Regions from separate parts of the Photobacterium angustum genome, predicted to be linked through region 1. Evidence: predicted binding sites of a transcription regulator. Region 1 holds the regulator's gene; the other holds the start of a gene.
The links. The regulator MetJ, encoded in region 1, represses methionine synthesis genes. The targets are predictions, from matches to a motif close to TTAGACNTNTANANGTCTAA.

Region 1 (3,625 bases):
GTTTGTTGTCTTTCCCGCGGCTGACACAACAATTAAATCTTCATTGTTTGAATACTCCGCCAGAATATCCGCTACTCGGCGATAGCACTCAGGATCAGCTAAGCTACTACCGCCAAATTTATGTAATTGGCGTAATGCTTTTGTCATTAGTGAGCCTCCGCCGCGAGTTTAAAGGCTTGATCAAGATCTTCTATTAAATCACGAGGGTCTTCAAGACCAACCGAAAGACGTAATAATGAGGTGGTGATCCCCGCTTCTGCCTGTGCTTCATCAGACATTGCACGGTGAGTCATACTTGATGGATGCGCAATTAAGCTTTCAGTGCCACCTAACGACTCAGCCAGTGAAAACAGCTTTAACTCTTTCACAAACACTTCAAGTTGGGTTTGATCACCCGCAAACTCAAAACTCATCATAGAGCCAAAACCTTTTTGCTGGCGCTTGGCAATCTCATGACCAGGATGTGATGGAAGGCTTGGATGATAAATAGTGCCCACCATCGCCTGTTGCTGAAGGTAACCTAATACCGCGACACCATTCTCTTCATGCATTCTCATACGCGGTGATAATGTACGTAGACCTCGCAGAGTTAGGTAAGCATCAAATGGTGCGCCAGTTGCACCAATGCAGTTCGCCCACCAAGCAATGGTTTCTGCCATTTCGGCATCTTTTGAAATCAGTACCCCACCAACCACATCCGAGTGACCATTGAGGTACTTAGTTGTTGAGTGAACAACAAAGTCTGCGCCTAATTCAATTGGCTGTTGTAGTAACGGCGATAAGAAAGTGTTATCTACAGCAACAAGACAACCCACGGCTTTTGCTTGCTGACACAGCGCCGCAATATCAATCACACGCACTAATGGGTTAGATGGCGTTTCAACCCAGATTAATTTTGGTTTTTTTGCTAAAGCGGCAGCCAGTGCTTCTTGATCAGATTGATCAACAAACTCAACCTTAAAGTCACCTTTATTGGCGCGAGTATTAAATAATCGGTGAGTACCGCCATAACAATCATGCGGCGCAACAATCAAATCATCAGGGCCTAATAATGCCGTTACTAATAAATTCATCGCAGCCGTACCACAACTGGTAACAACACCACCTGCACCGCCTTCCATCTCACTAAGCGCATCAGCTAACGTATTTCTAGTTGGATTACCTGAACGAGAATAATCATATTGCGGTACTTCGCCAAAAGCTGGAAAGCTATAGGTCGACGTTAAATAAATAGGAGGAACAACAGCGTTATATTGAGAGTCAACATCAATACCGGTTCTTACTGCAATTGTCGCCAGTCGCTTATCACTCATACAAACATTCCTTGTCGGGGCAGGATTTAAACCCAAGATAATAAATTTATAACAACTTTAACCACTACAAAACAAGACGTCAACACATCTGGACGTCTATATGTCTTTGCTTATGGCAGTAAATCCCGCTAAAATTCAGCCATAACAAAATAATGGTAACAACCTTACTGTAATTTTTCTGTTCAATACGGGACAAAACCGCGATGTTCACGTAATATCGCCGCCCTACAATCCCCCGTTGCTAACAGAAAGTGTCGATTCCTGTTACCACCATTATTAACCCAAATATCGCTGAGAAGGTAGAACATGGCAAAGTGGAATGGCGAATATATTAGCCCTTACGCGGAACACGGTAAGAAAAACGAACAAGTAAAAAAAATTACTGTTTCGATTCCATTGAAGGTGCTTAAGATTCTGACAGATGAACGTACTCGTCGTCAGGTGAATAACCTTCGCCACGCAACAAATAGCGAATTACTTTGTGAAGCCTTTCTTCATGCCTACACAGGTCAACCGCTTCCCACTGATGATGACATTCGTAAAGATCGTCCAGACGATTTACCTGCAGAAGCAAAAGCATTAATGGATGCGATGGGCATTAGCTACGAAGACATTAATGAATAATTATTGCAGTACTATGTATACTAAAAAACCAGCCTAATGGCTGGTTTTTATTTGTTTATCATCAATGCAATAGCGCGATTACACTTCCATATAACCCATAGGCATCTCAATACGCGCTACGCCTGAATCAATGGCCGCTTGTGCGACAGCTTTTGCGACACGTGGTAATAAACGCGGATCCATCGGTTTTGGAATAATATACTCTCGGCCAAATTCAAGGTGTGATGCACCCGAAGCCTCAAGCACACTTTGTGGTACTGGCTCTTTCGCTAACTCTCTAATTGCATGAACGGCAGCTAATTTCATTTCATCATTAATTTGACTTGCACGCACATCCAATGCTCCGCGGAAAATAAACGGAAAACACAGAACATTATTCACTTGGTTAGGGTAATCAGATCGCCCCGTTCCCATAATTAAATCATCTCGAACTTGATGAGCTAATTCTGGTTTTATTTCAGGATCAGGGTTAGAACAAGCAAATACAATAGGGTTTTCAGCCATTAGCGCTAGCGCTTCAGGTGGTAATAAATCAGGGCCTGATACACCAACGAAAATATCGGCTCCCGCAATCACATCTTCTAATGTGCGCTTATCTGTATTGTTAGCAAATAGCTGCTTATATTCATTTATATCATCACGGCGAGTATGAATAACGCCTTTACGATCGAGCATATAAATTTTTTCACGTTGCGCGCCACATTTTATCAATAGCTCCATACACGCAACAGCAGCAGCTCCCGCTCCCAAACAAACAATCACCGCTTCACTAATTTCTTTACCTTGTAGCTCTAAGGCATTGATCATACCTGCAGCTGTGACAATCGCCGTACCATGCTGATCATCGTGAAACACGGGAACATTACAACGTTCAATTAAGCGCTGTTCGATCTCAAAGCAATCTGGCGCTTTAATATCTTCTAAATTAATGCCACCAAAGGTATCGGCAATATTTGCAACAGTATCAACAAACTCATCTATAGTGCGATGTTTTACTTCAATATCAATTGAGTCAATACCAGCAAAACGCTTAAAAAGTAATGATTTACCTTCCATAACAGGCTTAGAGGCTAACGGACCTAAATTACCAAGACCCAAAATAGCGGTACCATTGGTGATCACCGCGACCATATTACCTTTCGCGGTATATTTATAAACGTTATCAGGATCTTGAGCGATTTCCCTAACGGGCTCAGCAACACCAGGGCTATACGCTAAAGCAAGGTCTTCAACCGTATTAGCAGGCTTTGTCAGTGCAACGGCTATTTTTCCAGGAGTAGGAAGGGAATGGTAATCTAGAGCTTGTTGACGAAAATCTTCGGTCATAGTGATATTTGAGCCTCAACGCTGACATTTATAATGGCAAATTACATCTATGTGTAATTCGTATTTGTTATTAAATCATATGCCATTAAGTATTAATTTCCCAGCTTATAGCCAACAAGTTTTATACATTTAACCAACAGTTATTCTTTACATATTTTATTGAAGCATAAAAAAAGGGATGCTTTCGCATCCCTTTTTTCTAAATTCATCTGGCAAGTAATTACTTGCTAGTAAGCGCACCGAAACGCTTGTTGAATTTGTCAACACGGCCGCCAGAACTAACTTGACGTTGCTTACCAGTGTAGAATGGGTGGCACTTGTCGCATACATCAAGGTTGATGTCTTTACCCATAGTAGAGTTA
Region 2 (3,625 bases), 460 kb from region 1:
CCAATAACAAAACCAATCAGTCCAGACACAAACACCATGGTTAATGTTTGTCCTAATGCTTCAATGAGTAAATCAATCAAGCGGGTATTTTGTTGCCACCATAGGGTTAAATCATTAAGCGACATAGCCAAGCACCTCAACATTCACTTTATTTTGACGTAGAAAATTGACAGCATTCTCAACAGAGTCTTGATCACCAAAAAACTCTGCTAACATCAGTCCAAATTTTACTCCTCCCGCATAATCCATATCCGAACTGAGAATACTGATATCTAAACCAAATTTACGTGTTACTTGGCTGATCAGTGGCGCATCAACAGAAGCACCGGTGAACTCTAAACGAATAAGAGGGTATGAGTTTTCTACTTGAGTTTTTGTCATACGGGCTTGGTAATCAGCAGGAATCGACAAATCCAATGTTGAACGAATAAAGTCTTTGGCTAATTCTGTTTTGGGATGTGAGAAAATATCTCCTACAGATCCTTGCTCAACTAATTTACCGTCACCAATAATCGCCACTTCACTACAGATACGCTTCACTACATCCATTTCATGGGTAATAAGCAAAATAGTTAGGTTTAGCTTTCGGTTAATTTCTTGCAGTAGCTCTAGAATCGAATGTGTGGTGGCAGGATCCAATGCGCTAGTGGCTTCATCACAGAGTAACACTTTTGGATCAGAGGCTAACGCACGAGCGATCGCGACACGCTGCTTTTGTCCACCACTTAAATTTGCTGGGTAGCTTTGGTGTTTATCCTCAAGGCCGACTAAAGCCAGTAACTCTGTCACTTTTGTTTTTATTGTCGCTTTATTGGTATTGGCTAACTCAAGAGGCAAAGCAACATTATCAAAAACTGTGCGAGATGAAAGTAGATTAAAATGTTGGAAAATCATACCTATTTTACGACGAGCCAAAGTGAGTTTTTGATTCGACAGAGTAGTGAGGTCGACGCCATCGACAATCACTTGCCCATTAGAAGGGCGCTCTAATAAATTAACACAACGAATGAGGGTACTTTTCCCTGCACCGGATGAGCCAATAACACCAAAGATAGTACCTTGCTTAATCGTAAGGTTTATATCGCTTAATGCGTTTATAGCCTTATCACCTTGATAGAAGACTTTATTGAGTTGCTTTATTTCTATCATTGAACGTCCTGCTCCTAGATAAAACTATTGTATGATCTTGAAAAACTATTGTATAAATTTATGGTTATTTGTTTTATTAGGGTTAAATAAGTAATCAACCTGAAATGATGATGCTATGTGCTATCATAAAAACTGTCAATAGCTATTTTTACGGCTAGACGTCCAAACGGCTATGTTGTGAGCGTTAATCAATAACGAGTACTTTTCATAATTAACTCGTGCCATAATCTAAAAAATTTATGATTATAAGAGGGCTATTCTTTTGGCCAAACCAGCAGTCTTTATTGACCGTGATGGCGTGATTAATGTTGATCACGGCTATGTACATACCGTTGATGATTTCGAATACATTGAAGGTGTATTTGACGCATGTAAAAAATTCAAAGAGATGGGTTATCTACTCGTATTGGTCACTAACCAATCAGGTATCGCTCGCGGTATGTTTAGCGAAGATGAATTTACTTCATTAACAGAGTGGATGGACTGGAACTTTGTAGATAATGGTGTTGAGTTTGACGGTATTTACTATTGCCCGCACCACGCAACAAAAGGGCAAGGTGATTACTTGCAAGATTGTGATTGCCGTAAACCAAAACCAGGTATGTTTATTTCAGCTCGCGACTTCTTGAAAATCGATATGTCACAATCTGTAATGATTGGTGATAAAGCGGATGATATGAAAGCTGCTACTGCTGCTGACGTTGCTCTAAAGGTACTCGTACGTACAGGTAAGCCAATCACTGAAGAAGGTGAAGCGTTAGCAAACGTAGTGTTAGACAGTATTGCTGATGTTCCAGCTTGGTTGGCTAAACAATAAAGTAAAATGCTATTGCTGAATTAGTAATAGTAGAAATCAATGAATATAAACAAAGCAGCGAATATTACGCTGCTTTGTTGTTTTTAAATGATTGGTAGTGTTATTACGTAAAAAACGATCGAACAAATGCGTTTTTGATTAAAATTCACCCAAACGATCTCGGCCTAATAAAAAAAGCCAAAAAAACTATTGTCAGCTAAAAAAATCCCCCTATAATGCGACCTCACTGACACGGAGCAAGCCACTGGCTAGCAACGAAATCAGTATTGTTCTTTAACAATTTGACCATGCAATCTGTGTGGGCACTCGTTGAAAAGTTAAGTCGAAAGATTTATCAATGATACTAGTGACCAATACAAATAACTCATCTCTTTATAGAGAAGGATTATTTGGCACAGTCAATTCAAATATCCTAACTAGCTTCTAGTTAGCGGTATTTTAACAGTATTCATTGAGCCGGTCGAAAGACCAACAAAACTTTAATTGAAGAGTTTGATCATGGCTCAGATTGAACGCTGGCGGCAGGCCTAACACATGCAAGTCGAGCGGTAACAGATTGATAGCTTGCTATCAATGCTGACGAGCGGCGGACGGGTGAGTAATGCCTGGGAATATGCCCTGATGTGGGGGATAACTATTGGAAACGATAGCTAATACCGCATAATCTCTTCGGAGCAAAGAGGGGGACCTTCGGGCCTCTCGCGTCAGGATTAGCCCAGGTGGGATTAGCTTGTTGGTGGGGTAATGGCTCACCAAGGCAACGATCCCTAGCTGGTCTGAGAGGATGATCAGCCACACTGGAACTGAGACACGGTCCAGACTCCTACGGGAGGCAGCAGTGGGGAATATTGCACAATGGGGGAAACCCTGATGCAGCCATGCCGCGTGTATGAAGAAGGCCTTCGGGTTGTAAAGTACTTTCAGTTGTGAGGAAGGCGTTGATGTTAATAGCTTCAGCGTTTGACGTTAGCAACAGAAGAAGCACCGGCTAACTCCGTGCCAGCAGCCGCGGTAATACGGAGGGTGCGAGCGTTAATCGGAATTACTGGGCGTAAAGCGCATGCAGGTGGTCTGTTAAGCAAGATGTGAAAGCCCGGGGCTCAACCTCGGAACAGCATTTTGAACTGGCAGACTAGAGTACTGTAGAGGGGGGTAGAATTTCAGGTGTAGCGGTGAAATGCGTAGAGATCTGAAGGAATACCGGTGGCGAAGGCGGCCCCCTGGACAGATACTGACACTCAGATGCGAAAGCGTGGGGAGCAAACAGGATTAGATACCCTGGTAGTCCACGCCGTAAACGATGTCTACTTGGAGGTTGTGGCCTTGAGCCGTGGCTTTCGGAGCTAACGCGTTAAGTAGACCGCCTGGGGAGTACGGTCGCAAGATTAAAACTCAAATGAATTGACGGGGGCCCGCACAAGCGGTGGAGCATGTGGTTTAATTCGATGCAACGCGAAGAACCTTACCTACTCTTGACATCCAGAGAATTCGCTAGAGATAGCTTAGTGCCTTCGGGAACTCTGAGACAGGTGCTGCATGGCTGTCGTCAGCTCGTGTTGTGAAATGTTGGGTTAAGTCCCGCAACGAGCGCAACCCTTATCCTTGTTTGCCAGCACATAATGGTGGGAACTCCAGGGAGACTGCCGGTGATAAACCGGA

Region 2: metN (methionine ABC transporter ATP-binding protein MetN) is a predicted target of MetJ. The motif match lies at 1,304-1,323, and genes of this name have one in related genera.

Annotation. Positions count from the first base shown of each region.
Region 1 is NZ_MSCJ01000001.1:2,707,220-2,710,844, forward strand. Features, by position in the region: gene BTO08_RS12270 (bifunctional aspartate kinase/homoserine dehydrogenase II) at 1-147, opposite strand, end outside; gene BTO08_RS12275 (O-succinylhomoserine (thiol)-lyase) at 147-1,313, opposite strand; gene metJ (met regulon transcriptional regulator MetJ) at 1,620-1,937, shown strand; gene BTO08_RS12285 (malic enzyme-like NAD(P)-binding protein) at 2,016-3,263, opposite strand; gene rpmE (50S ribosomal protein L31) at 3,484-3,625, opposite strand, start outside.
Region 2 is NZ_MSCJ01000001.1:2,247,084-2,250,708, reverse strand. Features, by position in the region: gene BTO08_RS09955 (methionine ABC transporter permease) at 1-125, opposite strand, end outside; gene metN (methionine ABC transporter ATP-binding protein MetN) at 115-1,149, opposite strand; gene gmhB (D-glycero-beta-D-manno-heptose 1,7-bisphosphate 7-phosphatase) at 1,412-1,966, shown strand; rRNA gene BTO08_RS09940 (16S ribosomal RNA) at 2,447-3,625, shown strand, end outside.